DNA from 3 places in the Exiguobacterium sp. FSL W8-0210 genome. Region 3 is predicted to be linked to each of the others. Evidence: predicted binding sites of a transcription regulator. Region 3 holds the regulator's gene; each other region holds the start of a gene.

Region 1 (10,610 bases), on a different contig from region 3:
CCGTTCATTTGTTTGTTTACTCATCAATCATAACAGAAAACAAACATTGATAAAAAGATAAGTTAAAAGACAATGGGGGCAAAATGAAAAGGGCTGTTTATAGCCCTTTTCATTTTAATGTGTACTAACTATCAAAAATGTCTTTTTAACGTTCGTTATTAAGACCGATATTTTTTCTAGAGTACTTTTTAACTTAGTTATATCGTTGCTTGATTTCAGCAATAAGCTCTGGGAGTTTCCCAGTTAATTTCATGACATGCATTAATCGATTGTTACCCGCTTGTTTGTTGGCTGCGTCAAAATCAACACTTTTGATGAGTTCATCGATATAGGGTACAACGTCTGGTTGCGAAGGCGAATAGGAACGAACTGATTTTTCAAAAAGATCGCTATCTAGACCCCACTCCATAGCTAACGCATTCACGGCCGTTTGCAGTTGAGTGGATTTCCACAGCTCAAATGACTCATCAAAATTCATATTACTAGATAAGTTCCCAGGTACCAACTCGGTATCGACGAACTCCCTTAATAGTTGGGCTTGCTCGTTATCTCCCATGTTACTCAATTCCTGAATCTGTTGATAAATGATACGGAGGGTTTCGCTATCTACCGTTTGGACACCATTTGACGTGGTGATCTTTGAATCAATCAAACTAAGAATGTGAGCGGCATCAATCACTTGGGTACCTGCTAGTTTGGTTTTGCCAACTAACACATTTACAGGTGAAGGTGGAGGAGGACCGCCAGGCTTCCACGTTAAGTTTTTATATGCCCCAACATATTGTAGCCACGTATGTTCATCGATACCAAAAGCATGATCATCCCACTGGAATTCATAGTATTGCTCGACTAAATTCAACTGCTCTGCAGCGTCTTTAAAGGCGAGTAAGAAGGCTTCTTTTTTCACTTCGTCATGTTCAATCGTTTGCCAGTCTGTAGGATCAGGCAAGGTTGGAGTCATTTCGGCAATTTTTATCGCGAACTTCTGTACAGACGTCTCGTAAGGTTCGACAATGGCTTTGCTACTTTTGCCGCCACTACCATACAACCGTAACGCGTCATTAACTAATTCTTGAGTAATACGAGGGTACTGAAAGTTAACGATTGTCCCGAATTCTTTGGCTGGACCAAACAATCGATTGGTTCTCGAGTAGGCTTGAATCAACCCTTGGAGTTCAAGCGGGCGATCAATATAGAGCGTGTTCAGTCGCTTGGAATCGTAACCAGTCAAGAGCTGATCTGCAACAATCACAAGATCTATGTTCTTAGGGTTTCTTCCGCTTCCGCCTCGAGTGGCACGTTCTACAAGATCTTCAAAATAAGCATCTTCCCCATGCTTCTTATCACCGGCTACAAACGAAATTCCGGTGAATGAAGCGTAGTCCTTAAACATCTCTTTCACAATTTCGGGATCGAGGGGAGAAGGGTCATTTTCATTGCCAAAACTAAACGTCATGGCGATGTTCAAATGTTCACCACGTATTGCCATCTGTTTTTGGAATTCTTCATAATAGGCAATAACACGATTTTTATAGGCAACAGTTAAAATCGCGTTAAATTCTCTTCCTTGTGACTGTAAGTCCCAATTTTTTAGAATTTCTTCTACAACGCGTGGAATATGTGTCTCGTCATGGTAAGTGAGAACTCCTAACTTTTTCGCCTGTTTTTCCACGTCGACCTCGGACAACTCTTGAACTTCGCGTTCGATATCTCTGTCCGCTAAGTCAGGTTTTTCTTCTTTTATTTTTTCGACCAGTTGCTCTCTCAAATCGTCATAGCTTCTAAATTCACCGGTGTTGATATAGTCCACATGGAACCCCAATACGTTTTTATCCGCGATGGCTTCATCAATCGTATACTGGTGCAATTTAGGACCGAACAATTTTTCCGTCGTATTGATCACTTCACTTTTTTCATTTACCTTACCTTTGATTTTGTTTTCATCAAATAGTGGCGTCCCGGTAAATCCAAAGAAGAGTCCATTTTTCTTGAAGTGTCGTTGAATCGTCCCCATCATCTGACCCATTGTCGTTCGATGGGCTTCATCGATAATAAAGATGACTTTTTTATCGGTCAAGCTCGCATCTTGTGCCTCTTCTAATTCTTTCACCAGAGCGTTCAGCTTGAACGTTGTCGTCACGACAATGCCATTTTTAGGAGACTTCAGTATCTTTCTAAGTTGATAGGTATGCTTGGTATCATCGACAGACACCGATTCATACGCTGCATACGCTTTAAAGTTTTCACTGGTACGATTATCAAGCTCACGCCGATCAACGAGAAAGACGACTTTATCGAACCCCGCTCGTGTAGACAAGAATAGAGCGGTTTTAAAACTTGTGATTGTTTTACCAGATCCTGTCGTGTGCCACACAAATCCTCCATGAGGGATCTTTTCTTTATTGTCCCAGCCAAAAGCTGCACCTTCCACGGCTTGCAACGCATGCACTTGATACGGACGCATGAGCATATGCCGTCTGTTTTCTTCAAGACGCGCTTCGTCAATGACCAAGTAATCGCCGACCATTTGATGCGCCATCGGAATCATCAGAAACTGTGCGACGACCTGTTCCCATGCGTTCACGACGTGGTTTTCTTTATCAGCCCAATGGAAGACAAAACTCAGGTTAAAGTCATCAATTGACTTCGGTGTGGCGAAATAACGAGTAGCGATTTCAGAAGTAATCACCATCATCTGCGAAAACGCCATGAAATTATGAGTATATTCACCATCGCGATAATAGCGCATGAACTGACCATATGCTTCATCTAGCGTTTTGTCAGTGCGCTTTTGTTCGATATTGATGAGAGGAAGACCATTAATCAGTAACACCAGGTCAAAACGATTGTTATTCGGTGTCTGTACTTCTCTCGCGATTCGGTAGCTTGAATCGCCACCACGTACTTCAGCTTTTTTGAAGATGGTCAAGGTAATTTGTTTTCTCGTTACACTTGGGTTGTTGTCACGATAAATTCCGTCGATCTTACCTTTTGATTCTTCAATGGCCAACAGTTTGGCAGCTTCGTAGCTATTACTGATTTGACTCACTTTTGCCATGATCTGCTTGAACTCGTTATCCGTCAACTCGACACCTTCAAGTTGGTCGGCATTGATACGATTCAGTTCCTTACGCCAATGTTGAATGAGATCAGCAACCGTAACTTGTTGCTGATTCCCATCTAAGAAATCAGGGGCTTCCCACTTATATTTCTGTAGTTCTTTCACAAAGTTCTCTTGAAATGTTTTTTCTGCTGCACTTTTCGGTGCTTTGCTCATGACATCCGCTCCTCTTTAAACAAACATCTCATGTAGGTATGCTTTTTTTAGATTTTGTAATTTTTCGAGCTTATGTTCGTGAAGAGTAATAAGGCGATTGATTTCATTTAAAAGTGTGCCAATTTTAAATTGCTCTTCAAGGTTTTTTGGAACTTTAACCTTTAATTGGGACAATGTTTTTTGACTTACCCCTTTAGCTGTTCCACCACTAGATAGAGCAGATAACTCTGCAAAAACTTTTGGGGAACATAAAAGTGAAGCAAGAAAATCATTGGTAATCTTCTCGGGATTCACTTCAAAAGCAATAGTTCTTTGACTGAGTATATAGCCTTTATTATCCGGAACTTGTGCTACATTTCCCATTGGTGCTTCAGTAGTAAATAATACTTGCCCTTTTTTTAACTCTCGTCCAGTCATCCATTTATCATATAGTTCTTGGTTTCCGTAGTGATTGTCGACGCTGAAATCTATATATCCATTTTTTACATTTAATGCAGATAAAGCGAGGTATCCAGTCGTGCTCCACTCTAAGCCTAGTTTTTTTGGAGTTCTACCGCGGAAGTCAATAGTATTTTTGACATTTTCAAAGAAAGAGCGTTCTTCCCAATCTTCAGTAAATCCTGCAAATCTCCGTTTAGGTACGACCTCATCTTCAGCAGGAAACATTTCTGTAAGATAAGCAGCTTTTAGGGCTTTTGTTTTTTCTAGTTTGCGCTGTTGAAGGGTGATGAAGTGATCTAGAGTTTCGAAAAAATCCCCTATTTTAGTCTGTTCAAAACTAGCAGTTGGAACCATAAAATCAGTTCCACCAACAATGTTCCAGTCAGAACGTGGCATTTTTGTACCCGCTGAAAGATTAGCGACCGTTTGATATTTATTGCTTTGAATAAGACTATAGATAAAACTACTTTTTATTCCATTAGGTCTCAAAACCCACCAGTCGCCTACTGCAATACCTTTAAAATCAGCTAATAGCCAGTTTTGAAGATATGGCCGCAGTTTTCCATAAAGTACATCGCCGGGTTCAAACTCAATTCCTTTTTTCTGACTTTCCTTTAGAAAGATATTTTTATTTAGTTTTCCAAATCCAGATACAACATCCTCATACTCTAATCGCGGCAAGATATTTTCTTCCCCTGTCGTTGATACTCTCGTCACTATTGCGGAGAATATTTGTTGTTCCCAATGTCCAGAGTTTTGAAATTCTTTGAATCGCCGCTTTGGTAATAGATTTGTTTGCTCTGTCATGATTTCACCACCAGTTCACTCATCAATGCTTCAAACGCTGATTCTAAGTCGCGACTTTCTTCATCGATGGCTGACAGCGTATCAGCATAGCGATCATGCAACATCTGAAGCGTGTCTAATTCCTTTTTTAATGGTATTTCTATGAGACGAACTAAGGAATTAACTGTATTGCCAAACCACTTTTCATACATCAAGGTGTCAATTTCGTCGTCTGTCAAAGTCAAGATTCGTTCTTGTGCTACTTCCTTGAGCGTTTTTTCATGTGCTTTTACTTCTCTACCAAGCGAAGCTTTCTCAGAAAGTAACTGTTCAACATGTTTAAGTTGTTTATATTCACTTGAGTTTTTGACCACTTGTTTCAACTCCGCTTTGAGCGCCTTACTATCAAAAGCTTCACCGGCTTCATTCAATGTATCACCTAATGCACTGGATTCCTCACTATCCTCAGCCTTCGCAGCTTCGACTAAATCAGCTAGCTCCGCTTCAATTTCTTGCATACGTGATTTCTTGGATTCAATTTCTTCTAGCTCATCGCGATATAGCTGTTTTTCAACCAATGCATTCGGTACGATGCTGCCGATCCAGCCGTCGCGCTCGACTCGTTTTGTTTTACCAGAGCCCTTCGTCACCATATTCGGTTCACGTGTACGACCAGCTTTATAGAAATCACTTAAAGCAATAACTTCTGTGTCGTGAGACAAGGATTCTTTCCAGATTTCTGCGATGATTTGATAGCCGTCATAGACATTAATATTGTCAAATGCTGAAAGGATTTCTTTGATTTCGATCAACATGTTTTCCATCAACTGCGGCAACGTACTGATACTCTCTACACTTCGAATTGTATCGAAATATTTATGGATATAATTCGTTATTTCAGCTTCAAGTTCTTTTGATTTTTCAAGGACATATGGATCATCGAATACAAGAGTAGAGATCTCCTTAACGGGTTTCACCAACTCCACGTAACCCTTACGAACTTCTTGTAAAGACGCATTCAATATATCTGGTACTGTGGACTGCAGTACTTTCAAGCCATCAATGTTCTGTTGAGGAATTCCACCAAATAAGTGTGCGTCTACGTCTTGTGGGATTTCCTCGTCAATCGCTTCGACATAACGTGGGATGTTCATATTGTATTGATTTTTAAGAATTTCTTCGCGCTTCACTAATCGGCTATAGCCCGTTTCTTCTCTACGTTCAACGTACGTATCGACGATTTTAGCGATATCTTTCTCGAGTAGAACGTTCTGTTTTCCGACCTTAGTGAAACCGCGAGAAGCATCTATAACGAGTACAGGTTCGCCGGTTTCTCGATTTTTTTTCAAGATTAAAATGGCTACAGGGATTCCTGTATTGGTAAATAAGTGACTTGGTAACCCGATAATGGTATCAATGTAGTTTTTCTCGAGTAAACGTTCCCGAATCTCACCTTCTGCGCCTCCCCGGAAGAGAACACCGTGAGGCAATACAATCGCCATCGTCCCATTTTGACCTAAGTGAAACAGCCCATGTAATAGGAAAGCAAAATCTCCTTTGGAGTCTGGCGGAAGTGCACCTGCGACCTCAAAGCGAGGATCACTTACCTTAAGACCCGCTGCGTTCCAGTTCTTCACAGAATAGGGTGGGTTCATGACGACAGCATCAAACTGTACACCTTCATTCGGACGTTCAGGATCTTCTGGCCAGTCTCGCGAGAGAGTATCGCCATTATTGATGACCATTTTTTCTGGACGGACTCCATGAAGTAATAAGTTCATACGAGTCAAATTATAGGTCGCTGTATTTTTTTCCTGTCCGTAATAAGCGAGATCTTTTTGAACCTCTTCACTTAAATGTTTCTTGACCGTGAGGAGAAGTGAGCCTGAACCGACGGTAGGGTCATAGATTGACTTTATATCGGTCTTTTTGGCGATGATTTGGGCCATGACTTCACTGACTTGTCGTGGGGTATAGAATTCTCCTGCTTTCTTTCCTGACTCCATGGCAAACTGACCGATGAGATACTCATACGCATCTCCTAATACATCACCTTTTTGTAGAGCGACCATGTTTAAGTCTGCAAATAGCAAAATCAATGCTTTGATGTTTTTACTGCGTTCGTTTAAGTTGCTACCTAGCGCGGTATTCGTTAAATCTAGCGTAGAACTTGAGAACAACCCTTTGAAGTCACTCGCATCATCAGATACGGCAATCGTGCGCTCAAAGTTATTTAAGCTATCCGTTACTTTTTGAACTTCAAAGTCCCCGGAATTGATGTCTTTAATCCAAGTTTGATAGAGGTATTCTGGCGCAACATAGTAGCCGAGAACGTTTTGAATCATTGTATCTAACTGTTCTCCAAATTCGGTGTGCGCCTTTGAGTACTCTTCTACTAATTCAGTTTGACTCATGTTATCTAAACCACTCGTTACTTTGAATGTTTCTAAAGTCTTGTCACTCAAGAACTTATAGAACATCAATCCGAGCATGTAATCTTTATAACGACTGGCGTCCATTGAGCCGCGCAGTTCGTTTGCACCGTCCCATAATCTACGCTTTATTTCCTCTGATGTGATCACTTTATATCCTCCAATATGTTTTAAATTTTTTCTTTATTTATAAAAAGATGGCGCTTATAGGTGCCCAAGCCTTCTTTTTTATTATAGCAGTCTAGTTTAGATGCGATAAAACTATATTAATGATGCTTTTTACTTTGGAAAGTCGAGGAGCGACACTTCGTTTCGTAACGCAGACTTCGAACAACCGCCAGGGCGTTAGTCCATCGATTGTTCCACGTGAATGATTGCCTCGAATGGAACATGGATGACTCCGTCCCGCTGATTGGCCAGTTCGACGGTCCGCTCCATGTAGTTCGTCCGGTGCACGAACCCCTTGAATCGTTTCATCTCCCGCTCCTCCATATATCTCACCTCCACTATATCCCCACTGAAGATTGCGTCATTCAGCACATTCTCATAGACCGATAGGACCTGTTCGTCGATATCGGGCATCTCAATCTTTTGAATTTCCTTATAATACTTCGTCAGTAGGGCTCTGTGTTCGGGCATGAGAAATGGGATCCATTTCAGTTCGCCTCTATCGCGATACATCGTCATAAAAATCATCCTCCCAATAAAACGAACATTTGTTCTTATTTTATACCCGGTTTGTCTCGTTTGAACAGCCTTTTTCATGATCGGTGATCCGTGCGTCCTGTTTCCGTACTCTAGCTCGCTGGTCGTCGGTGCAAGGGACGTCAAAAAAATGACGCGCCCTCCGGCCCGTCTTCCTTCGCTTTTGGCTCAAAGCAAGGCTTTTCGCTCCTTGGCTACGGAAGCCTGTCCCTTAGTTCGCTCTACGCATTTTTTTGAGGCTCTCCCTGCGGTCGCCCTTGCACCGTCTCCCGACGCTCGCTGCGTTCCCGTCAACAGGACGCACAACGGTGTTCGTTCTGAGGTCGGCTTATCCGAAAGGGGACAAACCATCATGGAACTATCGTCAATCATCGAGGTCATCCGTATCAAGCAAGAGGTTCGAGAGGAAATGGTTGCCCTCGAGCATGCCGTCATCCAATCACCCGACAACGCCCGACAAATCGGGGCATCCTTTATCGGGGATGATGACCGTGAGGTGTTCCTCGTCATCATGTTGAACACGAAAAATCGGGTCATCGGCGTCCATCGGGCGCACGTCGGGAGCGTCAATTCGAGCGTCGTCCATCCGAGAGAAATCTTCAAATGCGCCATCTTGAACAATGCCTCGTGCATCATCGCCTGTCACCAACATCCGAGCGGGGACCCGAGCCCGAGCCGGGAGGACATACTCGTCTCCGAACGCTTACATGAGGCGGGCGACCTCATCGGTATCCCGGTGCTCGACCATCTCATCCTCGGTGCGGACGAATCATATGTCAGCATGAAACAGCGAGGTTACATGGGTTGAATGGAAAGGAGCGGGGCCGGTGAACCGGTCCTGGTCCGTCCGGAAAGGGCAAGGAGGAAAAACATACGTTTTTCTTTGACGGGACCAGCGACTCGCGTTGCTGTCGCCTGGATCCATAGAGCGGGATCAGGGAAAAGGTCCGTTTTCGCATGACGAAAACGAGATGGTTCGTGTGTGAAGGTTGGACGTTGTTTTGGTCTGTCTCGTAAGAAGATTGTTTGATGAAATAGTAGAAGTGAAAACACGGTTTGTTTATTGAAAATGACCATGTTTTCTAAACAAGCCCTAGGGCTTGTTTGAAACAACACCAGGGCTTACGTGAAATTAGGCGAGATGTTGCCTGCTTGGATGCGAGATATCATTAGGCTATCAAATGGAGAGGATGATTCAGATGGATAATTTCCAACTAGACCAACAGACGATGGACGAGATGACGGAGGTGTTGCTTCGACGCCTTCCTGACCGGCTTCAAGAAGATTTTGACGACTTAAAACTTGTGAGCATGGATCTTCTTTGTGATGTGAAGGAAGGAGAACGCTTGACCCACCTCACCGTCTTTTTCAATACCAATATGATTCGACGGAATCGTCGTACATAAGAAAAAGGAATGGTTGTATACATGTAGATTTGTATACGTGTATACATGTATATGTGTATACAGTTTTAAAAAGTCTTCATTTCTGTAGGTTCATGAACAAGGACTGAACTGGCTCTGGACGGGGAATCGTTCTATAAAGAACCGGAAGGGGGGAGACGTTGTGAATAAGATGCTACTTGATGACTATGCATTCGAGGGATTGGATCCGTTCGTCCGGACCGTGTTCTCGGAACTGATGGAACATCCCAAGTGGATGCGTGTCGTCGACAGGGAACATGGCGTCGAAAAGGTCGTCCGGTTCGATGAAGGACGGAATTCACCTTACTTCCGGGTGGTGATCTATCTGGATGCAGAAGAGCGTCCGATCAAGATCGTGTATCTATATGGGACATGGGTGGTGGCGGATGGGGACGTCAGTTTCGTCGTCTCAGAGCTATCCAAGGGTGTATTCGAATATGAAGTGATGCATGTCCATTGGCTCATCAAGTATCGCTTCGAGGATTGGGGAGTCTCCGAGGACGGCGCATGGGAGAAGGAATGGTGATCCGGGCTCATGCGTGAGCGTCTAGCGCCAGGAGGCGAAGTCGCTCATCGCACCGCTGCCTCCCTGACGGCCCGATAACAAGAGCTGCTTTAAAACGCATCTCTATGTTCCTGGCCCTTTCTGACGGGAGGCACGGAGCGTAAGGACAACGTCAAAACCAAGAGCATGGGCGCGTCTAATGCCACGCGAGGAACACCATTCGGCCGAATGGTGTTTTTGTTTGGTATCCATTCAGTAAATTGTGATCGATTCGAAATTGATTAAAGTAACAGCTTACTTTAATACAATGTTCATGGTATTATTTAATGAAATCATCGTTGTGTTAAAGGGGGATATGTATGTATACGATTGACGAAGCATTTGAAATCTTATCGAAGAACAAGCTCACAAGCCATAAGGAGACGGTCCGCAACTGGGTACGAAAAGGCGTGATCCAGGCAGAACCGCTCGAGTCGCGTAAAAAAGGCTATCGGATCAGTGAGGATTCGCTCGAACAGTTCATCAAAGAACGGATGCCCGAAGGGTGGGAGATGTATCCGGAGTCGGTGAAAGAGGAAGTACGGGATGTCATCAAGAATGAAGAAGAGGCCCCGTATCACGTTGAAGTCGATGTAGAAGCGATTAAAGAACGGGCCCGCGAGGAGATGTGGTATGAGCTTCTGGATAAATTCGTCTTTGAAGACTATTTTGTCCTGAAGAAATCGGAGGTCAAGGCTGCCGTCGAGCATATGCGTTATTCAAAAGAGTTCGAAGCCGAGGTGTGGGAACGTTGCTCGAAGCACACGTGGGGTCACGCGACACCGCGTGTCCCATACCTGCTTGACTACTTCATGTTCGAAGGAGAGCGAGTCCCTTTCAACAAAGATTTCGGTGGAAGAGATGAACAGATCATCCACGCGTTGATCGAGAAAATTCGGATCGATAAAGTGAAAGGACGGAATAAATAAAAACGAAAGAGCAGTCTCTCCTGTTTCGAGACTGCTCTTTCGACATGGTCGATACACAATATAAAATACAGA
Region 2 (10,610 bases), 710 kb from region 3:
GACATATCTCCTTATCCGAGGGGTTGAAGCCCTGTTAATTGTTCAATCGTTTCTTCATTCGGTTGCGTGATGACACCAAGTTCGGTGATGATGCCCGTGATGAATGTGTGTGGTGTGACATCAAACGCCGGATTGAAGACAGCGACGCCTTCCGGTGCTGTCGCGACACCTTGGACAGTCGTCACTTCTTGCGGATCACGTTCTTCGATTTCGATCGCGTCTCCGGAAACGAGCGAGAAGTCGAACGTCGAGAGCGGTGCTGCGACGTAAAACGGAATACCAAAAGCTTGCGCGAGCAATGCCAATTGGAACGTCCCAATTTTATTCGCGGTATCTCCGTTTCGTGTAATGCGGTCGGCACCGACGATGATCGCATCGATCTGTTTTTCTTTCAGCGTATGGGCGACCATGTTGTCCGTAATTAACGTGACATCGATGCCGGCACGTTGTAGCTCCCATGTCGTCAGTCGTGCTCCCTGCAGTAATGGTCGCGTCTCACTCGCAAAAACAGATAATTCAATGCCGCGTTCTTTTGCGATATAGAACGGCGCAAGTGCTGTTCCATAAGCAGCGGTCGCAATCGATCCAGCATTACAGATCGTTAGGATCCGGTTGCCTGACTGGAACAATTCCAGTGCATGAATCCCGATTTGACGTGACGTCTGCGCATCCTGGTCGTATAAGGCAATCGTCCGCTGCTCGAGCCGTTCGCGGATCTCTTCTACCGACGTCCCGTCTTGAATGATTGGATTCAATTGATCAAGGACATTTCGTAAGTTAACAGCCGTCGGTCGTGTCGCGAGTAACGTCGCTGATGTCTCAAGCAAAATCTGCTTATAGATCGACAGTTCTGCTTCAAACCGGTACGCCTCTTGAACGAGTACGAATCCGCCAAATAAACTGATCGCAGGCGCCCCTCGGACGCGCAGTTGTTTAATCGCTTCGACCGCTTGTGCAAGATCGGTAATGACTTCATAGTGTTCTTCCTGCGGTAGACGTGTCTGATCGAGAATCGTCAAGACACGGTCTTCATAACGAATACTTTGAACGAATGTACTCATCGGCTAAGTTCCTCCGTTACGTCGAAGTTTCGTAAATCATCAAATGTCCGGCACTCGGTCCGACGTTTGATTAACGCCGATCCTAAACGTAAAGCATGTTGTTTTCGTTCTAGTCGTTCCGTCATAGAACTAATCGTTTCTAAATCAGCGACCGGTGCGAGTCCGATCGTCCGACGAATCAGTTCGCAACCGGCAAAGCCGAGTGCATCCTGTAGAATCGTGCTCAGTACATCGTCGACGAGTCCCGATGTCCGGAATGGTTCGACGGCTTCGCGTTCCCATAAGGCGCGGAACGTCGAAGCGAACGTCAGCCAGAACGTATCGATGTCGCGAATCCGGGCATCACGAAGTGCTGAATAATCCGGGTATGCTGCAAAGAATAAGTGGGCGATGAACTGTCCGACATCGAATCCGAATGGACCATAAAAGGCGAATTCTGGATCGATGACTTTCGTTTCCGTTGCCGAAGCAAAGATGCTTCCTGTATGTAGATCGCCGTGTAGCAACGCATCTCCTTTTGTGATGAAAAGCGCTTCGAGTTTTGCGACTTCGCGTTTCAACTCATCGTCCGCCCACAGACGTGCCACCTCTTCTTCAAGCCCGGCTTCAATCTCGTTCGTCTCCGCGTCATGGAACGGATCCGTGAAGATTAATTTTTCCGTGATGTCGCACAAGTCCGGATTGTAGTACGTTCGGGCGACACGTTTTTTTTCAACCGGACCAAGCGCAAAGTCCGATGTATGGAATAAAGTCCGAGCGAGATAAGAACCAATATGTTCCGCAAGCAACGGATACTGTTCACCTGCGAGTAAACCGCTTCGAACGATTGTCAGATGTGAAAGATCTTCCATGACCGTATACGCCTCGTCGTGACTAGCATGAAAGACACGCGGTACGAACGGCACGGCATGCCGGGCGAATTCACGGAGTGCGGATTGCTCGATCCACGCCCGCTCGAGTGATAGTGGCCAGCTCTCACCGACGACTTTCGCGTACGGGAGTGCTTGTTTTAGAATCAAGCGATGTTCGCCTTCTCGAATCCGAAAGACGAGGTTGAGGTTCCCGTCGCCAATCTCTTCTGCTTCGACGGCTCCATCGCCGATCAGTCCTAATGTCCGAACACGATCAATCGCGTCCTGTTCTGTGAATGCTTTATATGTCATCTCAGTTTCCCCCTATGTGATACACGAAAAAGCGCCTCTTTTCGTCATCGAAAAGAGGCGCAGGAAAGTCACTGCGTCCTCTTATCTCTCAGACGAAACGTCTGTTGGATGTAGCACCGTGCCAAGTGGTCGGTTGCTGCGGCGTCATCGGGCCAATTCCCTCTGCCAACTCGCGATAAGAGTCGTATGTAGTTGTCGTGTGTGATATTGATTTGAATCTTACGCAATCGACTTCCTCGCTGTCAAATCGAAATCAAGCAGAAACGGACATCATTTTTAAGTCATCTATAGAAAGAGTATTTTCAAAAAAATAAATTTTCTAAAAAAGTTTGACAAGTCACGATTCTCATGTAAAAATTGCAATTAGATTTCACAATTTCATCCAATTCTTATCAAGAGCAGACGGAGGGACAAGCCCTACGATGTCGCAGCAACCGACCTTTTGGCACGGTGCTAATTCTTGCAGCTACTAAGCTGACAGATAAGAGTCCACGTTCGAATCATTCATGGTCTCTTGTCGCTGACGAGAGACCATTTTTTTGTTGAAGGAGGAAAGACATGGCTTATATCACTGCTACTTATCAATTGACTGCCCGTGATCGACTCGAGCAACGCGCTGAACAACTCGCGCTTGGTCTGACAGTCGGTTCTTGGACGGAACTGAATCATCTCGAACAACAACAACTCGCCTCGTTCAAAGGGGAAGTCGTACATACCGAAGAGCGCGATGGTAAAGGCTATATCACGATTCGTTACCCGGAACACAATGTATCGCGCGACTTTTCTGCGATTCTGACGACCGTCTTCGGGAAACTCTCACTCGACGGTGAAATCAAATTAACGGAATTGCTACTACCCGATACATTTACGTCGGACTTTCCAGGTGCGAAATTCGGGATCGAAGGGGTCCGTTCCTTGATCGGTGTCGAAGATCGCCCATTATTAATGAGCATCTTCAAAGGAGTCATCGGACGCGATTTATCGTTCCTTCGTGATCAACTCGAAGGACAACTCGCTGGTGGGATTGATCTCGTCAAAGACGATGAGATCCTATACGACAATCCGTTGACACCGACGATTGACCGGGCACGGATCGGACGTGAGGTCATCGATGCTCACTTCCAACGGACCGGTAAACGTGCGTTATATGCGATCACACTCAGTGGTCCCGTCTTTACGCTCAAGGATCAAGCCAAGCGATTGATTGATGCTGGAGCGACTGCTTTCTTGCTGAATACCTTCACATACGGACTCGACGTCTTACGCGAACTGGCGAGTGATCCGGAAATCAACGTTCCGATCTTCAATCATCCGGCATATAGCGGTGCGTTGATTGCTAGCCCGAATCACGGAGTCGCAGCTCCTGTCTTACTCGGCACTTTACCGCGTGCTGCTGGAGCAGACTTGACGCTATTCCCGTCTCCTTACGGCAATGTCGCTTTGCCAAAGGATGTCGCTCGTGGTATCGCGGTCGAAGCGACCCGTCTTGGTCAGACGAAATCGATCTTCCCGGTTCCTTCAGCCGGTATTCATCCTGGACTCGTCGCTCAACTCGTACGGGACTTCGGGATCGATTCCGTCATCAACGCTGGCGGCGGCGTACATGGTCATCCGCAAGGTGCTGCGGCTGGTGTCATCGCTTTCCGTCAGGCACTCGATGCGGCACTCGCAAATGAATCCCTATCGACGGCAGCATCGCGTCATGAAGAATTACGAATCGCCCTCGACGCTTGGGGGATCAAGTCATGACCGTACGGATTCTTTGTGACTTCGACGGTACTGTGACGACGCAAGATAACATCATCGCACTCATGCAGGCATTTGCGCCAGCGAGTGACTTCGAACCGTTGAAACACGGCGTACTCGACCGGACGTTATCGATTCAGAGTGGTGTCGGGCAAATGTTCGCACTTCTGCCGTCTGACGGAAAAACAGCCTATCTTGACTTTTTGTTGGAGCGTGCGGTCATTCGCGACGGATTTTCGGAGTTACTGCAGTACAGTCGTCGTCAAGGCATCGATTTTTCGATCGTCAGCGGTGGAATGGACTTTTTCGTCGAACCAATCTTAGCGCCATTCCTCGACCAAGAACAGATTTACTGTAACGTCGCCGATTTCAGTGGTCCATTCGTCCATATCGATTGGCCAAACGCCTGCGATGCCCATTGCACGAACGGGTGCGGCTGTTGTAAAACGTCCGTTGCCCGGACACTACGTAAAGACGGTGACGTCATCATCGTCATCGGTGACTCGGTGACGGACTTCGAACTCGCAAAACAAGCGGATCGTGTCTATGCCCGTGATTATCTGATCACGTTGTGTGAAGAGAATGATATCGCCTATACACCTTTTGAGACGTTCCACGATATCGTTCATGATTTAACACGAGCGGAGGTGACAACATGACATTCATGCGACGGTATGAAGAGCTACGCGCCATCAAACAAGAGCTTGCGGCGCGCGATTGGTTCCCTGGTACGAGTGGTAACCTCGCCATTCGGACGTCTGCTATTCCGATTGAATTTCTTGTGACAGCAAGCGGGAAAGATAAGCGACAGACGACTCCTGACGACTTCGTTCATGTCGATGCGACCGGTCAATTGATCGGTGAGCAATCCGGGCGTCCTTCCGCTGAGACATTACTCCATGTCAAAGTGTTCAATCGAACGGACGCCGGTTGTTCCCTGCATGTCCATACGATTGCGAACAATGTGATTTCGGAACTCTATGGCGATCAAGGCAGTATCACCTTTTCCGGTCAAGAAATCATCAAGGCACTCGGACACTGGGAAGAGGATGCGACGGTCACGGTACCGATCATTCCGAATCATGCGGACATTCCGACGCTTGCCGCTGCTTTTGCACCTCATGTCACAGCAGACAGTGGTGCTGTCCTGATCCGCAATCACGGGATCACGGTCTGGGCACCGACCGCCTTTGAAGCAAAGAAACACCTCGAAGCCTTCGAGTTTTTATTCAATTACACGTTGACGTTGCAATCATGCCGTCAATCCACTCATTAAAAGGAGGAATCATCTCATGGCAACAGTCTTATTCCAAGAAACAAACACACGGTATACGGATCAAACGGAAGTCGCTGACTTCCTCGCGTCACGCGGCGTTCTTTACGAACAGTGGGACGTTTCGAAACTTCCAGCGCCTCTCGTTGAAAACTTCACACTGACGGATGCAGACAAACAAACGATTCTCGATACGTTCGCTCCAGAAATCAAAGACGTATCAGAACGTCGTGGGTATCAGACAGCTGACATCATCTCACTTTCGGATACGACACCGAACCTTGATGAGTTGCTCGTCAACTTCCAGAAAGAACATCACCATACGGATGATGAAGTTCGTTTCATCGTCAGCGGTCATGGCGTCTTCGCGATCAAAGACGAAGAAGTCGGCTACTATAACATCGAACTCAATCCTGGTGATTTGATTTCCGTTCCTGTTAACACACGCCACTACTTTACGCTTCAAGACGATCGTAAAGTCGTTGCTGTTCGGATCTTCGTCACGACAGACGGCTGGGTTCCGATTTATGAAAACGAGACGTCAACGGTCTCTTAAGAACGATATAATCGCTGATTTCCTTTATGTGAAGGAAATCAGCGCTTTTCTTATCGCACAAACATATCACTACATTGACACGTAACCGATATAATGAAGGAAAAGCGATGAGGAAGTGAGCGTATGCATATTCGTCCCGTAACGGAACACGACTTACCAGCGATTCTCGCCATCTATAACGAAGGCATCGAAGATCGAATCGCAACGCTTGAGACCGACCAAAAGGACTTATCCTTCATGACCCAGTGGTATGCAGAACGCACCGATCGATATGCCGGATATGTCGCTGAAGATGACACAGGTGTCCTCGGCTTCATTTCCCTCGATCCGTATAATCCGCGTCCTGTCTACGCATCCGTCGGTGAGATTTCGGTTTATATCACCCGGACTCATCGTGGACAAGGGATTGGCACACGTTTGCTTGAAACGGCTGAGCAACACGCCCGTGATCATCAGATGCATAAACTCATTCTCTTCACCTTCCCATTCAATAAAATCGGACAAAAACTCTATATCCGCTCTGGATTCCGGATCGTCGGAACGTTTAAGGAGCAAGGACAGTTGAACGGTGAATATGTCGACGTCATGGCGATGGAGAAACGCTTGCGATAGGATTCATTGAATGCCAGACGGGGAATAGTCAATCCGAGTCATTGAGAGAGGATGAACCTAATGGATATTCAACAAATTCGTAATGCAACACTCGTTGTCACGTATGCCAATCAAGTCTTACTAATTGATCCGTTCCTCGGCGAAAAAAGCAGCTTGCCTCCCTTCGGTCAAACACCAAATGCCGTCGCCAATCCACTCGTCGACTTACCGGTCGATGTCAACACACTGCTCGATCCTGACGCCATCTTCGTCACGCATCTGCATGCCGATCATTTCGATGATGCTGCTAAACAACTTCTACCCAAGCATTTGCCACTCTATGCGCAGCAAGAAGAAGACGCCCAGCACATCCGAGAAGCCGGCTTCACGAACGTCTCTTCCTTCGATTCTGGTGTAACGATCGGTGATATCCAGGTCCATCGAACAGGTGGACAGCATGGTGTCGGTGAAATCGGCGAACGGATGGGACGTGTGTCTGGGCTCGTCCTCACCCATCCGGACGAACCAACACTTTATATCGCCGGTGATACGATTTGGTGCGACGAGGTCGCGCATGCAATCGAACAACATACACCCGATATCATCGTCGTCAACAGTGGCGCCGCCCAGTTCTTGACCGGAGAGCCGATTACGATGTCACAGCGTGATCTCCTTGCCGTACACGAAGCGGCGGCGGAAGCGACGATCATCGTCTCGCACCTCGAGTCCGTCAACCACTGTCTCTTGCGACGTGATATGATTGCTGACTTTTTAGCCGCCTTCCACCTTTCTGCCCATTTCCTGATTCCAGAGGATGGCGAAACGATGTCATTTTAAGAACAGTAACCTTCACTAAAAAGAAGTCCTGCTTTTCGAGTAACAATCGAAAGCAGGACTTCTTTTTGTTATGGAATGACAAGACCTAACAAGCGAGCAAAGGCGACTGCTTGCTCTTCCGTAATGACAGCGCCTGGTAAAAATCGCGGATCGATCGTAATACCAGAGAGTTCCGTCTGCCGGAGGTCAAGACCTTTTAACGGTGTTTCAATCCATTGACTATCCGTAAGCCGGACCGCTTCGAGTTTCCAATGGGTCGGCTTCACTTCGAAGAACTGTGCTTCTTTCATCGTCGTTTCGCTCCAGTGTTGATGACGGACCGTACTGCGAATGAACTGTACGTAATCCGCAAGCCCTTCCTGAATCGTTAAATGGTCCAGCGTACAATCTTCGAACTGAACACCCGTCATCCGGCATCCGGCGAAGGACACACGGTGAAAACGAGTTTCTTGGAAGTGACATCCGGTTAAGTCGCATTGCTCAAAACGAATATCTTCGAACGAACCACGGTCAAAGGTAAGATTCGCGAACGAGACATTTTGAAAACACACTTGATAGGCATCGATGCGTTCTGTCAGTTCACTCGGCATCGACTCTTTCTCATAACGCGCTCCTTTCAGATACGGGTCATCGATTTCGACTTGATCGAACGTCTCTGACTGAAGTGTCTTCGGTAATTCTGGTAAACGGATAACGGTCTCTTTCAATGAAGGTTCCCCCTTTTTTCTCTCCCTTAGTGTACCAAACTCTTTTTATATGAGGAGAAATCGTTCGAATTCCTCTTTTTTCAACAGTTTTTATTTTGAGACACTTTGAGACCATGCTATAGTCAAGGAAAATCAAATAAGAACATACGTTCTTTTATGTAAAGGAGTGATTCAGATGTTTCCTTCCGTCGTTTTACCACAAGATAAACGTATTTTTTGCGTCGACAGTGTGTCCTTCTACGCCAGCTGTGAATGCCAGTATCGCAATCTCCCACCCTTGACGACACGCCTAGCGGTCGTCTCCGATTTAAAACAAAGCGGGTCCGTTATTCTCGCTGCCACCCCTGCCTTAAAAGCACTTGGAATCAAGACAGCCGGTCGATTATATGAAATCGAGCAATTGCCATACGCTGTTCGTCGTACGATTCGACTTGTCGAACCACGTATGCTCGCTTATATGAAGACGTCGATTCGTGTCCTGGATGTCCTGCACCAATTCGCCCCACCTGAAGCCATCCGCGTCTATTCAATTGACGAAAGCTTCATTAACATGACCGGAACCGATCGCCTATTTGGTTCCGACCTGCAAGCTGCCCTCAAAATTAAAGAAGCAATCCTGAAACAGACCGGCATCCACGTCCGCATCGGGATTGGTCCAAATAACGTCATCGCGAAACTGACGCTTGATTTAATCGGGAAAAAAGAAGGCATCGCGCGATGTGGATATGCTGATGTCGCACGACGTCTTCATGATTTTCCGATTCGAAAGATGTGGGGAGTTGGACATCGCATGGAACAACATCTGCAGATGTTGGGGATTGAAACGATCGGTGATCTTGCCATGCGCCCCGTTGAAGAGTTACACGAACGCTTCGGTGTCATCGGTGCCGAACTGTGGCATCACGCTTGGGGACTCGACGCGTCACCGACACTGCTTCCCCCACGTCATCTGTTCGAGAAAGCTCCTCAACGGACGATTGGACACGGTGTGACCTTAATGCAGGACTATTATCAGTTCGAACGCATCCGGAATGTGCTCAATGAACTGGTACAGGATGTTGCCGCACGTTGTCGCTTTTCGAATCAAGTCGGCTGGACCGTTCACATCGGTGTCCGTTATTCTCGAAACGTCGTCCGAAGTGGTTTCTCCCGTCAAGTACGGTTGCCTTATCCGACATCCGATGAACGCATCATTTTGCGTCACGTCTTACAATTATTCGAACCGAATTGGCTCGATGGGGAACCTGTTCGATTTTTATCCGTCGCAGTGGGGCATTTGACTGCCGATCAAGGCATTTTACAGTTGTCTTTGTTCGAGGATAATGCGCGGCTCTGGAAACGGCGACGGTTATTAAAAGCAATGGATGTCGTCAACATTCGCTACGGAAAAGGAACGATTCGCCTCGCTGTCTCGTTTCTTGATACGAGTGTCGCCAAACGTCGCCTTCGTTTTGTCGGCGGTCATCCGGGAGGTGATCGTCATGACAGCGTATCGTGATCGGGGAAATTTAAAATGGATTCCTTTTCTCATGCCAGAACATTTGCAATTGCTGCGGGAATACTATGTCCAGATGCATCAGCTCGACTTGCCTGAAATTGATGAACAGCTACAAGAATCATGGCACTTTCTGCTCCAAGAAGCTTTAATAGAAGGAAACGAACTTGAAATCACGTATTATAAGGAAAGTAGCTACGTGACGGTCGTCGGTTTCGTCGAACGACTAGAACCCGAACGTTCCGTTCTCTTTCTGCGCGGACGTGAAGTCATTGAAATTCCCTTCACACGAATCGTCCGGATCGAAAACGGGTAAGCTCTCATACAGATGGATGCTTTAAATCGTGCCCGGAAAGAAGGAATAGTCATGTTGGATTGGTTTACTTCCCTCCCCGTCGTCGTGCAAGCATTGCTTGCCGGAATGATGACTTGGGGGTTAACCGCACTTGGTGCGGCACTCGTTTTCGTCTTTACGACGATTGAAAAACGCGTCATGAACATGATGCTCGGTTTTGCTGCCGGCGTCATGATTGCCGCGTCGTTTTGGTCGTTGCTTGCTCCTGCGATCGAGTTCACAGAGCAAGATGGTGGAATCGCTTGGATTCCTGCCGCCATCGGTTTTCTCGCTGGTGGATTTTTCGTTCGTCTACTCGACTTCGTCACACCGCATTTGCACTTATCTGCATCACTCGAAACAGCGGAAGGTCCTTCGACAGGACTCAAGAAAACGACGTTATTATTTCTTGCGATCACGTTGCATAATATTCCCGAAGGTCTTGCGATTGGTGTCGCTTTTGGTGCCGCCGCCTTGAACATGGACGGGGCGACCGTCGCCGGTGCCTTGACGCTTGCACTCGGTATCGGGATTCAAAACATGCCGGAGGGGGCTGCCCTGTCGATTCCATTACGTGGCGAAGGCATGTCGCGTCGGCGCGCCTTCCATTACGGTCAATTGTCAGCAATCGTTGAACCGATTGCCGCGATGGTCGGAGCAGCTGCCGTCTTCTTCGTTCAACCGCTTCTACCGTATGCGTTATCGTTTGCTGCCGGAGCGATGATTTTCGTCGTCGTCGAAGAATTGATTCCGGAATCACAAGCAGAGAACGGATCCGATTTAGCAACACTTGGTCTGATGGTCGGTTTTACGGTCATGATGATTCTTGACGTCGCTTTAGGATGAG
Region 3 (10,610 bases):
ACATGAATCCGACTTCAAGAGGGGATAAGCCGGAGGCACGACCGACGATCCCTGCGGAAAAGCCGATGCCGATATAGCCAAGGACGGTGGGTAGACAGGCGCGGACACCTGCTTGAAAGGCTGATGACATTCGATTCCTCCTCTTTTTTAAGAGCATAGCATTCATGTGGAATATCGTCACTAACTGGTCAATATTTTCATCGTTTTTTTCGACATACTCGACTTGATTTGGTGGTAAAGAGTAAGTGGTACGGCAAAATCAGTTAGGTAAAGGAGCGTTTTTCATGCACAAATTAATGAAAGATTCGAACCGGTTCGTTTCAGACATGGTCGACGGACTCGTACTTGCTCACCCTGATTTGTATAAAAAAGTCGAAGGTGTTAACGTCGTTGCACGGAAAGTACCACTGGACGGAAAAGTCGGTCTTGTTTCTGGTGGGGGAAGCGGTCACGAACCGGCACACGCTGGATTCGTCGGGGACGGTATGCTTGCTGCGGCTGTTTGTGGGGAAGTGTTCACTTCACCGACACCCGACATGGTGCTTGAAGGTATCAAGGCAGCTCATGGGGGAAAAGGTGTCCTACTCGTCGTCAAGAACTATTCAGGTGACGTCATGAACTTCGATATGGCGAAGGAACTTGCTGAACTCGAGGATATCGAAGTCGATACGGTCGTCGTCAATGATGACATCGCGATCAAAAAGGAAGAGGATCGTCGTGGGGTCGCGGGAACTGTCTTCGTCCATAAGATTGCCGGTGCTGCAGCGGCAGAAGGAAAATCACTAAGTGAAGTCAAAGCAGTTGCGGAAAAAGTCATCAAGGGCGTTCGTTCGATCGGAATGGCACTCTCACCATGTTACATGCCGGAGAGCGGAAAGCCAGGCTTTGAGTTGCATGATGACGAGATGGAGATCGGAATCGGGATCCACGGTGAAAAAGGACTTGAACGAAAAGCAGTCGCTTCCGTTGATGCGATCGTCAAAGAGTTGCTCGATCGTTTGACGAAAGAAGTACCAGACAAAAAAGTCGCCGTCATGGTGAATGGGATGGGCGGAACACCAGAATCCGAACTGTACATCACGTATAAATATGTCGCGGAAGAACTTGAGGCGCATGGTTACGAGATTGCCCGCTCATTCGTTGGAAACTATATGACATCGCTTGAGATGCACGGGTTCTCAATCACGCTCTTACCAGTGGATGATGAACTGCTCGGATATCTCGATGCAGAAACGAAAGCGATTGGATTCTAATTCAAATAAACGGGGTGTAAAAACATGAAGTTGACGACGGAACAGTTGCAAAGCGCGCTCCTCAAAGCAGCGGAACAGATCGAACAGCATAAGGATGAATTGACGGACCTTGACCGGGAAATTGGTGATGGAGATCATGGAATTAACATGTCGCGTGGCTTCCAAGCAGTCCAGAAGACGCTAGAAGAACACGGCGAATATGAGGATTTAGGAGCTTTATCCAAAGAAGTCGGGATGACGCTGATCAAAACGATTGGTGGGGCATCCGGTCCTTTATACGGGACAGCATTCGTTAAGTTCGCCGGTGCATTCAAAGGGAAAACAGAAGTCGAAGGTGCAGAGCTTGCAGACGCTTTCCGCGAAGCGACGGAAGGGATCAAGTCGCGCGGAAAGTCAGAATTCGGTCAAAAGACGATGGTCGATATCTGGACACCGTTCCAAGAAGCGCTCTCGCAAGAAGGGGACTTGAAAGCGGCAATCGATCAAGCACTTGCTGATACAAAAGCGCGTATCGCAACGAAAGGGCGCGCGTCCTACTTCGGTGAAGCGACGGAAGGCGTCCAGGACCCAGGTAGTTTATCGAGTGCTTTGCTACTCGGCGAAATCGCGGAGGTGCTTCATGGTTAATCTTGTACTCGTTTCTCATAGTGAAAAACTCGCGGCTGGGCTGAAAGAACTGTTGGCAGAGATGGCACCGGATACGCCAGTCTTAGTAGCAGCCGGTCTTGAAGATGGTAGCATTGGAACAGACGCGACACGAATCGAAGAAACACTGAATACACTAGACGACGATGGAGTCGTCTTAACGGATATCGGTTCTGCGACGATGAACACGGAATTAGCACTTGAATTATACAGTGGCGAACGGACGGTACGTTTTATCGACGCACCACTCGTCGAAGGTGCTTTTCTAGCAGCTGTTTTAAGTGGACAGTCGAAATCCGTCGATGAGATTGAAGACGGATTAAAAAATGAGTTTGGCAAATAAGTAATAAATCCCCCATCGCGAATAGGCGAGGGGGATTTATTTCAATTACTTCTATTCATATTAAAACTTGGTAGAGAGTCTCATGAATCAAAACGACTGGAGCCATTTTTCTAACCACTCTCTAGGCAAATGAATTGTAGCTAAATCAATGGTCTGTAATTCATTTAGAGTATAACTGTTAGCAAGATACATATCCCATTGTGCATCGATATCGTTTGCTACTTCAGTCGCTTGTTCACTTAATGGATAAGTTCCACGTCCGTCAGTTGCAAGATGATAGTAATCATTATGGTAGACGTCAATCATATACCGGTAACACCAATCTGCCAATTCTTCATGTGTGATGTTGCCATCTAGTGCGGCCAAAATGTGCTCTTTTAGCTGTTGATCAGAATAAATGGTATTCATGAGGCACCTCACGCTATATTTTCTATAAGATATCAAAAACCCGGTCCCTCTGTAAAAGGGATCGGGTTATTAATTAACTTATTTCGATGGTTTAAAGACCATTGTCGCTTCCACTGCTTTTTGCCATCCAGCATAGCGTTGTTCACGATCGTCTTCTTTCATCTCTGGTTTAAACTGATGATCGAGCTTCCATTGTTGTTTGATTTCCGCTTTATCTTTCCAGTAACCGACGGCTAATCCAGCAAGGTAGGCTGCACCGAGTGCTGTCGTTTCGTTGATTTCTGGACGATCGACAGGAACGCCGAGGATGTCCGATTGGAACTGCATCAAGAAGTTATTGGCTACAGCACCACCGTCGACACGAAGTGTTTTCAGTTCGATTCCAGAATCTTGTTCCATTGCTGTCAATACGTCGCGTGTTTGGTAAGCAAGTGATTCAAGCGTTGCCCGAACGAAGTGCTCCTTATCAGTTCCGCGTGTTAATCCGAAGATTGCTCCACGAACATCTGAATCCCAGTACGGCGCGCCGAGACCAACGAAGGCAGGAACGACGTAGACGCCGTCTGTTGAGTCGACTTTCGTTGCGTAACCTTCTGAATCTTTCGCGTGTTTCAACATACGGAGTCCATCACGGAGCCACTGAATCGCAGAACCAGCGACGAAGATAGAACCCTCAAGCGCATATTCGACTTTTCCATCAACGCCCCAAGCAATCGTCGTCAGGAGTCCATGGTCAGAAGAAACGGCTTTCTCACCCGTGTTCATGAGCATGAAACAACCAGTACCGTATGTGTTTTTCCCTTCACCCGCTTCAAAGCATGTTTGACCGAAGAGTGCGGCTTGTTGGTCACCAGCGATCCCGGCGATTGGCACTTCGTAACCGAAGAAGTGATACGGTACCGTTTTGTCGTAGACTTCACTCGACTGACGAACTTCTGGCAACATCGAAGCAGGAACACCGAGGATATCGAGTAACTCTTCATCCCATTTTTGTTCGTAGATGTTATACATCAATGTTCGTGAAGCGTTCGTGTAATCCGTGATATGCGTTTTTCCACCAGACAGTTTCCAAACGAGCCACGTATCGATCGTACCGAAGAGTAATTCACCGTTCTCTGCTTGCTCACGCGCACCTTCGACATTATCAAGGATCCATTTGACTTTCGTACCAGAGAAGTAGGCATCAATCAGAAGTCCTGTTTTATCACGGAACTTCTGGTTCAAGCCTTGTTCTTTTAAGTCGTCACAGATACCAGACGTTTGACGCGATTGCCAAACGAGTGCGTGATAAACCGGTTTACCTGTTTCTTTGTTCCAGACGACTGTCGTTTCACGTTGGTTCGTGATTCCGATTCCGGCGATTTGCTCAGGTTTGATATCTGCAGTTCCGAGTGCTTCTGCCATGACAGCAAGAATTGAACCCCAGATTTCGTTTGCATCATGCTCGACCCAGCCTGGTTGTGGGAAGTATTGCTTGAATTCCCGTTGTGCCGAGTTGACGATTTTCCCGTCGTGATCGAAGATGATCGCACGTGAGCTTGTCGTACCTTGGTCGAGTGCTAGGATATACTTGTTTTCCATTTCGAAATCCCCCTTGAGCGGTATGTGTTAGTGAGACGTGATCTTAGTAGATCAATTGATAGATGAACACGGCAAGCGCTCCACCGATGATTGGACCGACGACTGGAATCCATGAGTAGCCCCAGTCAGATGAACCTTTATTCGGAATCGGTAGGATAGCGTGTGCGATACGCGGTCCAAGGTCACGGGCCGGGTTGATGGCATATCCTGTTGTACCACCAAGTGATAGACCGATGACGACGACGAGTAAACCGACGATAAGTGGTTTTAAGCCGTCACCGAATGTCGTTAAACCGAGCGCCAAGATACCGAAGACGAGAACGAATGTCCCGATGATTTCAGAAATCAAGTTCGACGGCGTATGGCGAATCGCTGGACCTGTTGCGAACACACCGAGTTTTGCAGCTTGATCATCAGTCGCTTCAAAATGTTTCATGTAATGAAGCCAAACGAGAATGGCGCCGATGAAAGCTCCGACAAGTTGTCCGGCAATATAGACAGGAACGTCTGCCCACGGTAAATCAGAGTTTAAAGCAAGTGCAATTGTTAAAGCAGGGTTCAAGTGCGCTCCACTCTCAGCAGCGACGAATGCTCCTGTCATGACGGCAAGACCCCAAGCGAACGTGATGACAATCCATCCGCTGTTTTCGGACTTCGTCTTTCTCAAGACGACACCGGCGACGACACCATCCCCGAGCAGAATGAGGATCATCGTACCGATCATTTCTAGTACAAAGTTATTCATGCAAAACCCCTCCCTTTGGATTAAAGCAAATAATGGTCTTTCTACTTTAAATTACTCCGATTTGATAACGTTTTCAATACATATAATTGAAATATAGGAATGGAAATTTTTTATTTTAATGTTTAAAGATACGAAAAATTGGATAGGAAAACACCTCGTCTTGCCTGCAAGCAAGCAAAAGAGGTGTTAACGACGACGCTTTTTTCTTTTTTTAGGTCGAAACCAACTACTGGAATAATCTAGTAGGATATGAATTGTACTCGCCACCATGATACCAATGACAAAAGCGGGTAGGGAAGCAAACCAGGAATCGATGGTCTCTGACGCGATGACTTGAAAATACAAGCTGAGAAATAATAAGGGAATCACAAGTGCAGCACTATAAAGGAGTCGAATGACATCCCCAATGATCAATCCGTGTGACCAGATCGAGCGGTGGGGCATGATCTTCACATAAGGCATCCACAGGACTCGAAATGGTCCAAAGCGATAATACGGTTCTGACTTTAAATCGAGGTCAGGTGACAACCAAAGCGTACCGACAGCGATACCGATGGCAGTCGGTAACCAATCGGTTTGTTGCGTTGCGACCGAATACGCAACGTAACCCGTCAGTGCGACGGTATTGACGGTATCATGTACATTTCCTGAAGGCATGAAAAAAGACCAGTCGTAACTGGTCCCTCCGTCAATGAATCGTCCGATACACGCCGATTACCTTACCAAGAATGGAGACATTATCGAAATACATCGGATCCATCGAGTCATTTTCTGGTTGTAGACGTACCTGTTGATCTTCTAAGAAGAACCGTTTCACCGTCGCTTCGCTATCTTCGGTCATAGCTACGACGATTTCTCCGTTTTCTGCTGTGTTTTGTTGGCGTACGATGACACGATCGCCGTCAAGAATACCTGCGTTAATCATCGATTCACCATCGATCGTCAACATGAAGACCGTTTCGTTTCCTACATAATGTGCAGGAAGCGGGAATTGTTCTTCGATGTTTTCAATCGCTGTAATCGGAAGACCAGCTGTGACTTTCCCGATGACGGGAACATGAACGATGGCTTCCGTGATTTCTTCAGGCTTATCAAGCAATATCTCAATCGCACGTGGTTTCGTCGGGTCACGGCGAATCATTCCCCGTTTCTCGAGTCGATCCAAATGACCGTGTACCGTCGAGCTAGACGCGAGTCCGACTGCTTCTCCGATTTCACGAACTGATGGTGGATACCCCTTCAGTTTCACTTCAGAGACGATGTAGTCGAGAATCTCTTGTTGGCGCTTAGACATTTTCCGCATACGAATTGCCACCTCTTTCTGGATTGAAGTTTGAAATGTAAGAATATATGTTTCTAGATTCACTATAACATAGAACAAATGAGCGTACAAACAATTGTTCGATATTTTGTGTTGACCGAACACGGGTTCTGTGTTTATTATGAGTTATGCGAACAATTGTTCCGAGAACATTTATTCTGACTCATTCATTTCATATTTGGAGGGATTCATGATGATTCATACGATTCGTACTCATGCTTTTTCAATTCTCTTCTATGCATTAAGTATTGCTTTCGTGATCTTTTTACTCACACCACGCCCGGATGAAAAAGTGGCGCAACTAATGACAGCTTCCGTTACGGTCGATGAGAACGCTACAGTCGAACAAATTGCTGAAGTCTACAATGACGGTTCGATGTCAGATGAGGAATACGTCAACTGGTTGATTAAAAATAATGATGTCGAGACAAAACATGTCATCTCAAAAAGCAAAATCGTTGTACCAATCGCACAACAATGACAAAATGGAAAAGTTGTGAAAGAACGAACAGGGATGTGAGGTACGATGAAGGTCGTGATTTATTGTCGAGTATCGACCGAAAAAGAAGCACAAGATAGTTCGATTGAACGCCAACGGATGGAGCTTTCGAAGGTTGCTTCTCAAAAGGGATTTGATGTCGTGGACATCGTCTCTGAAAAAGAGAGTGGATATGATGTCGATCGGGAAGGGATGCTGACGGTTCTTGATCATGTGACACGTGACGCGGTAGATGCGGTCCTCGTGACGGATGATACACGGATTGGTCGTGGGAATGCAAAAATCGCTATTTTGCATACATTCAAAAAACATGGGGTCCGCTTGATGACGCTTGATTCAGATGGAGAATATCAACTTGCGGATGCAGAAGCGATGGTCCTTGAGATCGTCTCACTCGTGGAAGAATACCAACGGAAACTGCATAATGCAAAAATCGCCCGTGGCATGCGGCGAGCAGTCGAACAAGGTTTTCGCCCGGAACGAAATCTCAATCGTCAAGGAGAGAACGCAGGACGTAGTCGAAAAGACGTACCGATCGAAGAAATTGTACGTCTTCGAGAACTCGGATTGACGTTTTCTGATATCGCCATCACCTTGCGGGGGATGGGGCATGATATTTCAAAAGCAACGGTCAATCGTCGATATCTTGAATACCGCGAACTGACACCTAGCCCGGAATGAGAAGCAAGTAACCCGTCGACTGACGCGGTTAACTTGCTTTTTTTTATAAGCTCTTTTACAGTAAGAATACAATTGAACAACTCAAGTTTGAGTCATAAAGAAAGAGGGATTCCATGTTATCACAAGAACAATTAGATCGAATCAATGCATTAGCGAATAAATCAAAAGTCGAGCCGTTATCAGAAGCGGAAACGGCAGAGCAAAAAGAATTACGTGCAGCGTATCTCGCAGCATTCCGTGGATCGTTCAAAAACCAACTCATGGGCATGAAAATCGTCGATGAAGAAGGAACGGACGTAACACCAGAGAAATTGAAACAAGCACAAGAAGAAGAACGGAATAAACAATAATCGTTTGTTCCTTCTATAGAAGAAAGAGGTTTCGCGTTAAGCGGACCTCTTTTTTGTTTAGCGCTGTTAGATGAGGAAACATTGCACGATAGCAATACATCTTAATAACGATCTTTCATCAATTCATGCATCCTGTATGAGTCGATAGAACGGCTATAGATAGCGCATTCATTTTAATGTGACATACTATTTAGAAAAGTTGTATCACATTTAAGAGTGTGCTAAAATGAGTAGGAATTTGTGAAAAAGAGAGAGGATGATTGTTTTGACGAACATGACGACAGTAGAACAATTAGCAATTAATACGATTCGTACCTTATCGATTGATGCCGTACAAAAGGCGAATTCGGGTCACCCAGGTATGCCAATGGGAGCAGCGCCGATGGCATTCTCGCTTTGGGCGGATCATATGAACCACAACCCTAAAAATCCAGAATGGTTCAACCGCGACCGTTTTGTACTTTCAGCCGGACACGGTTCGATGCTTCTCTACTCACTCCTCCACCTATCGGGATATGATCTATCAATGGATGATCTTAAATCATTCCGTCAATGGGGATCAAAAACACCAGGTCACCCGGAATACCGTCACACGGCTGGTGTAGATGCGACAACAGGTCCACTTGGTCAAGGGATTGCAATGGCAGTTGGTATGGCGATGGCAGAACGTCATCTTGAAGCAAAATACAACCGTGACGATCTCAACGTCGTCGATCACTTCACATACGGAATTTGTGGAGATGGAGACTTAATGGAAGGTGTCTCAGCTGAGGCGGCTTCACTCGCAGGTCACCTTGGTCTCGGGAAATTGGTCGTATTGTACGATTCAAACGATATCTCACTTGACGGCGATCTCGATAAATCATTCTCTGAAAACGTCCAGAAGCGCTTCGAAGCGTACAACTGGCAAGTCATTCGCGTAGAAGACGGAACGGATATCGATTCGATTTCGAAAGCGATCGCGGCGGCACAAGCAGAGACGACAAAACCAACGTTGATCGAAGTCAAGACAGTCATCGGCTTCGGTTCACCGAACAAGTCAGGGAAATCGGCTTCTCACGGTGCACCACTCGGTGAAGCGGAAATCAAATTAACGAAAGCAAGCTACGTTTGGGATCACGAAGAGTTCTACGTGCCTGAAGAAGTTAAGTCATTGTTTGACGAGCGGATCGTCCAACGTGGTGCTTCTGCAGAAGACGCATGGAACGAGACGATGAAACAATACGAAGCAGCGCATCCAGAATTGCATGCTGAACTCGTTCGCGCAATCGCAAACGAATTGCCAAGCAACTGGGAAGCAGATCTTCCGACATACGACTTGTCATCGAAAAAAGCGACACGCCAAACGAGTGGTGAAGTCTTGAATGGTCTCGCGAAGAACGTTCCGACATTGTTTGGTGGTTCAGCTGACCTTGCAGGATCGAACAACACGATGCTCAAAGGCGAAGCAGACTTCGATATCGACCCAAGCGGTCGTAACATCTGGTTCGGAGTACGTGAATTCGCAATGGCTGCGGCTGTCAACGGTATGGCGCTTCACGGTGGCGTCATTCCTTACGGCGCGACATTCTTCGTCTTCTCGGATTACCTCCGTCCAGCAGTTCGTCTTGCAGCATTAATGGGGCTTCCATCTATCTTCGTCTTGACGCATGACTCAATCGCTGTTGGTGAAGATGGTCCAACACACGAGCCAGTCGAACACTTGATGAGTTTCCGTGCAATGCCTAACGTTACAGTTTACCGCCCAGCAGACGGAAAAGAGACGATTGCTGCATGGAAAACAGCGGTTCAAGCAAAAGACAAACCGACACTTCTCGTCTTGACACGTCAAGGTCTTCCAGAGCTTGAAGGCACGACGACAGAAGGCGCTGAAAAAGGCGGTTATGTCATCGCTGGTGACGTCACGAAAGCAGACACGCTCTTGCTCGGTACAGGTTCAGAAGTTCATCTTCTTGTCGAAGCACAAAAAGAACTTGGTGAATCAGCAGCTGTCGTTTCGCTTCCATCATGGGAAGTATTCGAAGCACAGTCAGCAGAGTACAAAGAATCAGTTCTTCCGAAACACATCACGAAACGTGTCGCGATCGAAGCAGGCGCTTCGCTCGGTTGGTACAAATATGTAGGAACAGAAGGACAAGTCATCGGAATCGATCGTTTCGGCGCATCTGCTCCTGGAGACTTCCTCTTGAAAGAATACGGCATGTCTGTTGAGAACGTTTTAGCGACAGTCAAGCAACTCGGATAATCACTTCCGGAAAACGGGTCCGATCTTACGTCGGGCTCGTTTTTCATCTATTATCATCTATGCAAACAATTGGAATTATAGTATAGTAAAAAGCGACGTTTTAAGTTAGAGGAGGAAGCAACTTGGCTACATGGATTTGGATTTTAATTGCCCTTCTTTGCTTGGTAGCAGGTGTCGCCCTTGGTTTCTATATCGCTCGTCGATACATGATGAACTACTTGGAGCAAAACCCACCAATCAACGAAGATATGATTAAGACATTGATGATGCAAATGGGTCAAAAGCCATCACAAAAGAAAGTCAACCAAGTGATGCGTTCAATGAGTGGTTCAATGAAATCACCTAAAAAATAAGCTGTACGAGAGGGGACCAAATGGTCTCCTTTTTGTTTGCTATTTTTTAGAAAGAGAACTAATCTAAAATGTGAGACTATTTCAAATAATCATAGGATTTAAAAAAGGGGGGAGACTTGAATGGGAGTCTTCAGGAAACTCGGTTGGTTTTTCCGACGAGAATGGAAAGCATATAGTCTTGGGGTC

The links. Region 3 encodes LexA, which represses DNA repair genes until DNA is damaged. Its sites were predicted from a motif close to CGAACATATGTTCG; they were not measured.
Region 1: the regulator LexA is predicted to act here: its motif matches at 7,646-7,659, upstream of MKY22_RS16805 (YolD-like family protein).
Region 2: the regulator LexA is predicted to act here: its motif matches at 8,074-8,087, upstream of MKY22_RS02385 (Y-family DNA polymerase).

What each region holds. Positions count from the first base shown of each region.
Region 1 covers NZ_JBBOUK010000003.1:13,190-23,799, forward strand. The annotation lists gene MKY22_RS16790 (type I restriction endonuclease subunit R) at 194-3,277, opposite strand; gene MKY22_RS16795 (restriction endonuclease subunit S) at 3,293-4,525, opposite strand; gene MKY22_RS16800 (type I restriction-modification system subunit M) at 4,522-7,086, opposite strand; gene MKY22_RS16805 (YolD-like family protein) at 7,282-7,575, opposite strand; gene MKY22_RS16810 (JAB domain-containing protein) at 7,994-8,449, shown strand; gene MKY22_RS16815 (hypothetical protein) at 8,841-9,047, shown strand; gene MKY22_RS16820 (hypothetical protein) at 9,208-9,591, shown strand; gene MKY22_RS16825 (helix-turn-helix domain-containing protein) at 9,930-10,538, shown strand.
Region 2 covers NZ_JBBOUK010000001.1:439,737-450,346, reverse strand. The annotation lists gene mtnA (S-methyl-5-thioribose-1-phosphate isomerase) at 12-1,061, opposite strand; gene mtnK (S-methyl-5-thioribose kinase) at 1,058-2,224, opposite strand; SAM riboswitch class I at 2,303-2,406, opposite strand; SAM riboswitch class I at 2,611-2,712, shown strand; gene MKY22_RS02420 (2,3-diketo-5-methylthiopentyl-1-phosphate enolase) at 2,783-3,973, shown strand; gene MKY22_RS02415 (2-hydroxy-3-keto-5-methylthiopentenyl-1-phosphate phosphatase) at 3,970-4,629, shown strand; gene MKY22_RS02410 (methylthioribulose 1-phosphate dehydratase) at 4,626-5,246, shown strand; gene MKY22_RS02405 (1,2-dihydroxy-3-keto-5-methylthiopentene dioxygenase) at 5,263-5,799, shown strand; gene MKY22_RS02400 (arsinothricin resistance N-acetyltransferase ArsN1 family A) at 5,923-6,411, shown strand; gene MKY22_RS02395 (MBL fold metallo-hydrolase) at 6,472-7,227, shown strand; gene MKY22_RS02390 (pentapeptide repeat-containing protein) at 7,296-7,934, opposite strand; gene MKY22_RS02385 (Y-family DNA polymerase) at 8,110-9,432, shown strand; gene MKY22_RS02380 (YolD-like family protein) at 9,416-9,745, shown strand; gene MKY22_RS02375 (ZIP family metal transporter) at 9,797-10,609, shown strand.
Region 3 covers NZ_JBBOUK010000001.1:1,152,317-1,162,926, forward strand. The annotation lists gene MKY22_RS05915 (AzlC family ABC transporter permease) at 1-130, opposite strand, end outside; gene dhaK (dihydroxyacetone kinase subunit DhaK) at 285-1,253, shown strand; gene dhaL (dihydroxyacetone kinase subunit DhaL) at 1,278-1,880, shown strand; gene dhaM (dihydroxyacetone kinase phosphoryl donor subunit DhaM) at 1,873-2,241, shown strand; gene MKY22_RS05935 (hypothetical protein) at 2,329-2,649, opposite strand; gene glpK (glycerol kinase GlpK) at 2,728-4,230, opposite strand; gene MKY22_RS05945 (MIP/aquaporin family protein) at 4,274-4,975, opposite strand; gene MKY22_RS05950 (metal-binding protein) at 5,162-5,632, opposite strand; gene lexA (transcriptional repressor LexA) at 5,664-6,278, opposite strand; gene yneA (cell division suppressor protein YneA) at 6,490-6,777, shown strand; gene MKY22_RS05965 (YneB family resolvase-like protein) at 6,823-7,476, shown strand; gene MKY22_RS05970 (DUF896 domain-containing protein) at 7,590-7,826, shown strand; gene tkt (transketolase) at 8,101-10,071, shown strand; gene MKY22_RS05980 (YneF family protein) at 10,194-10,424, shown strand; gene MKY22_RS05985 (ABC transporter transmembrane domain-containing protein) at 10,545-10,610, shown strand, end outside.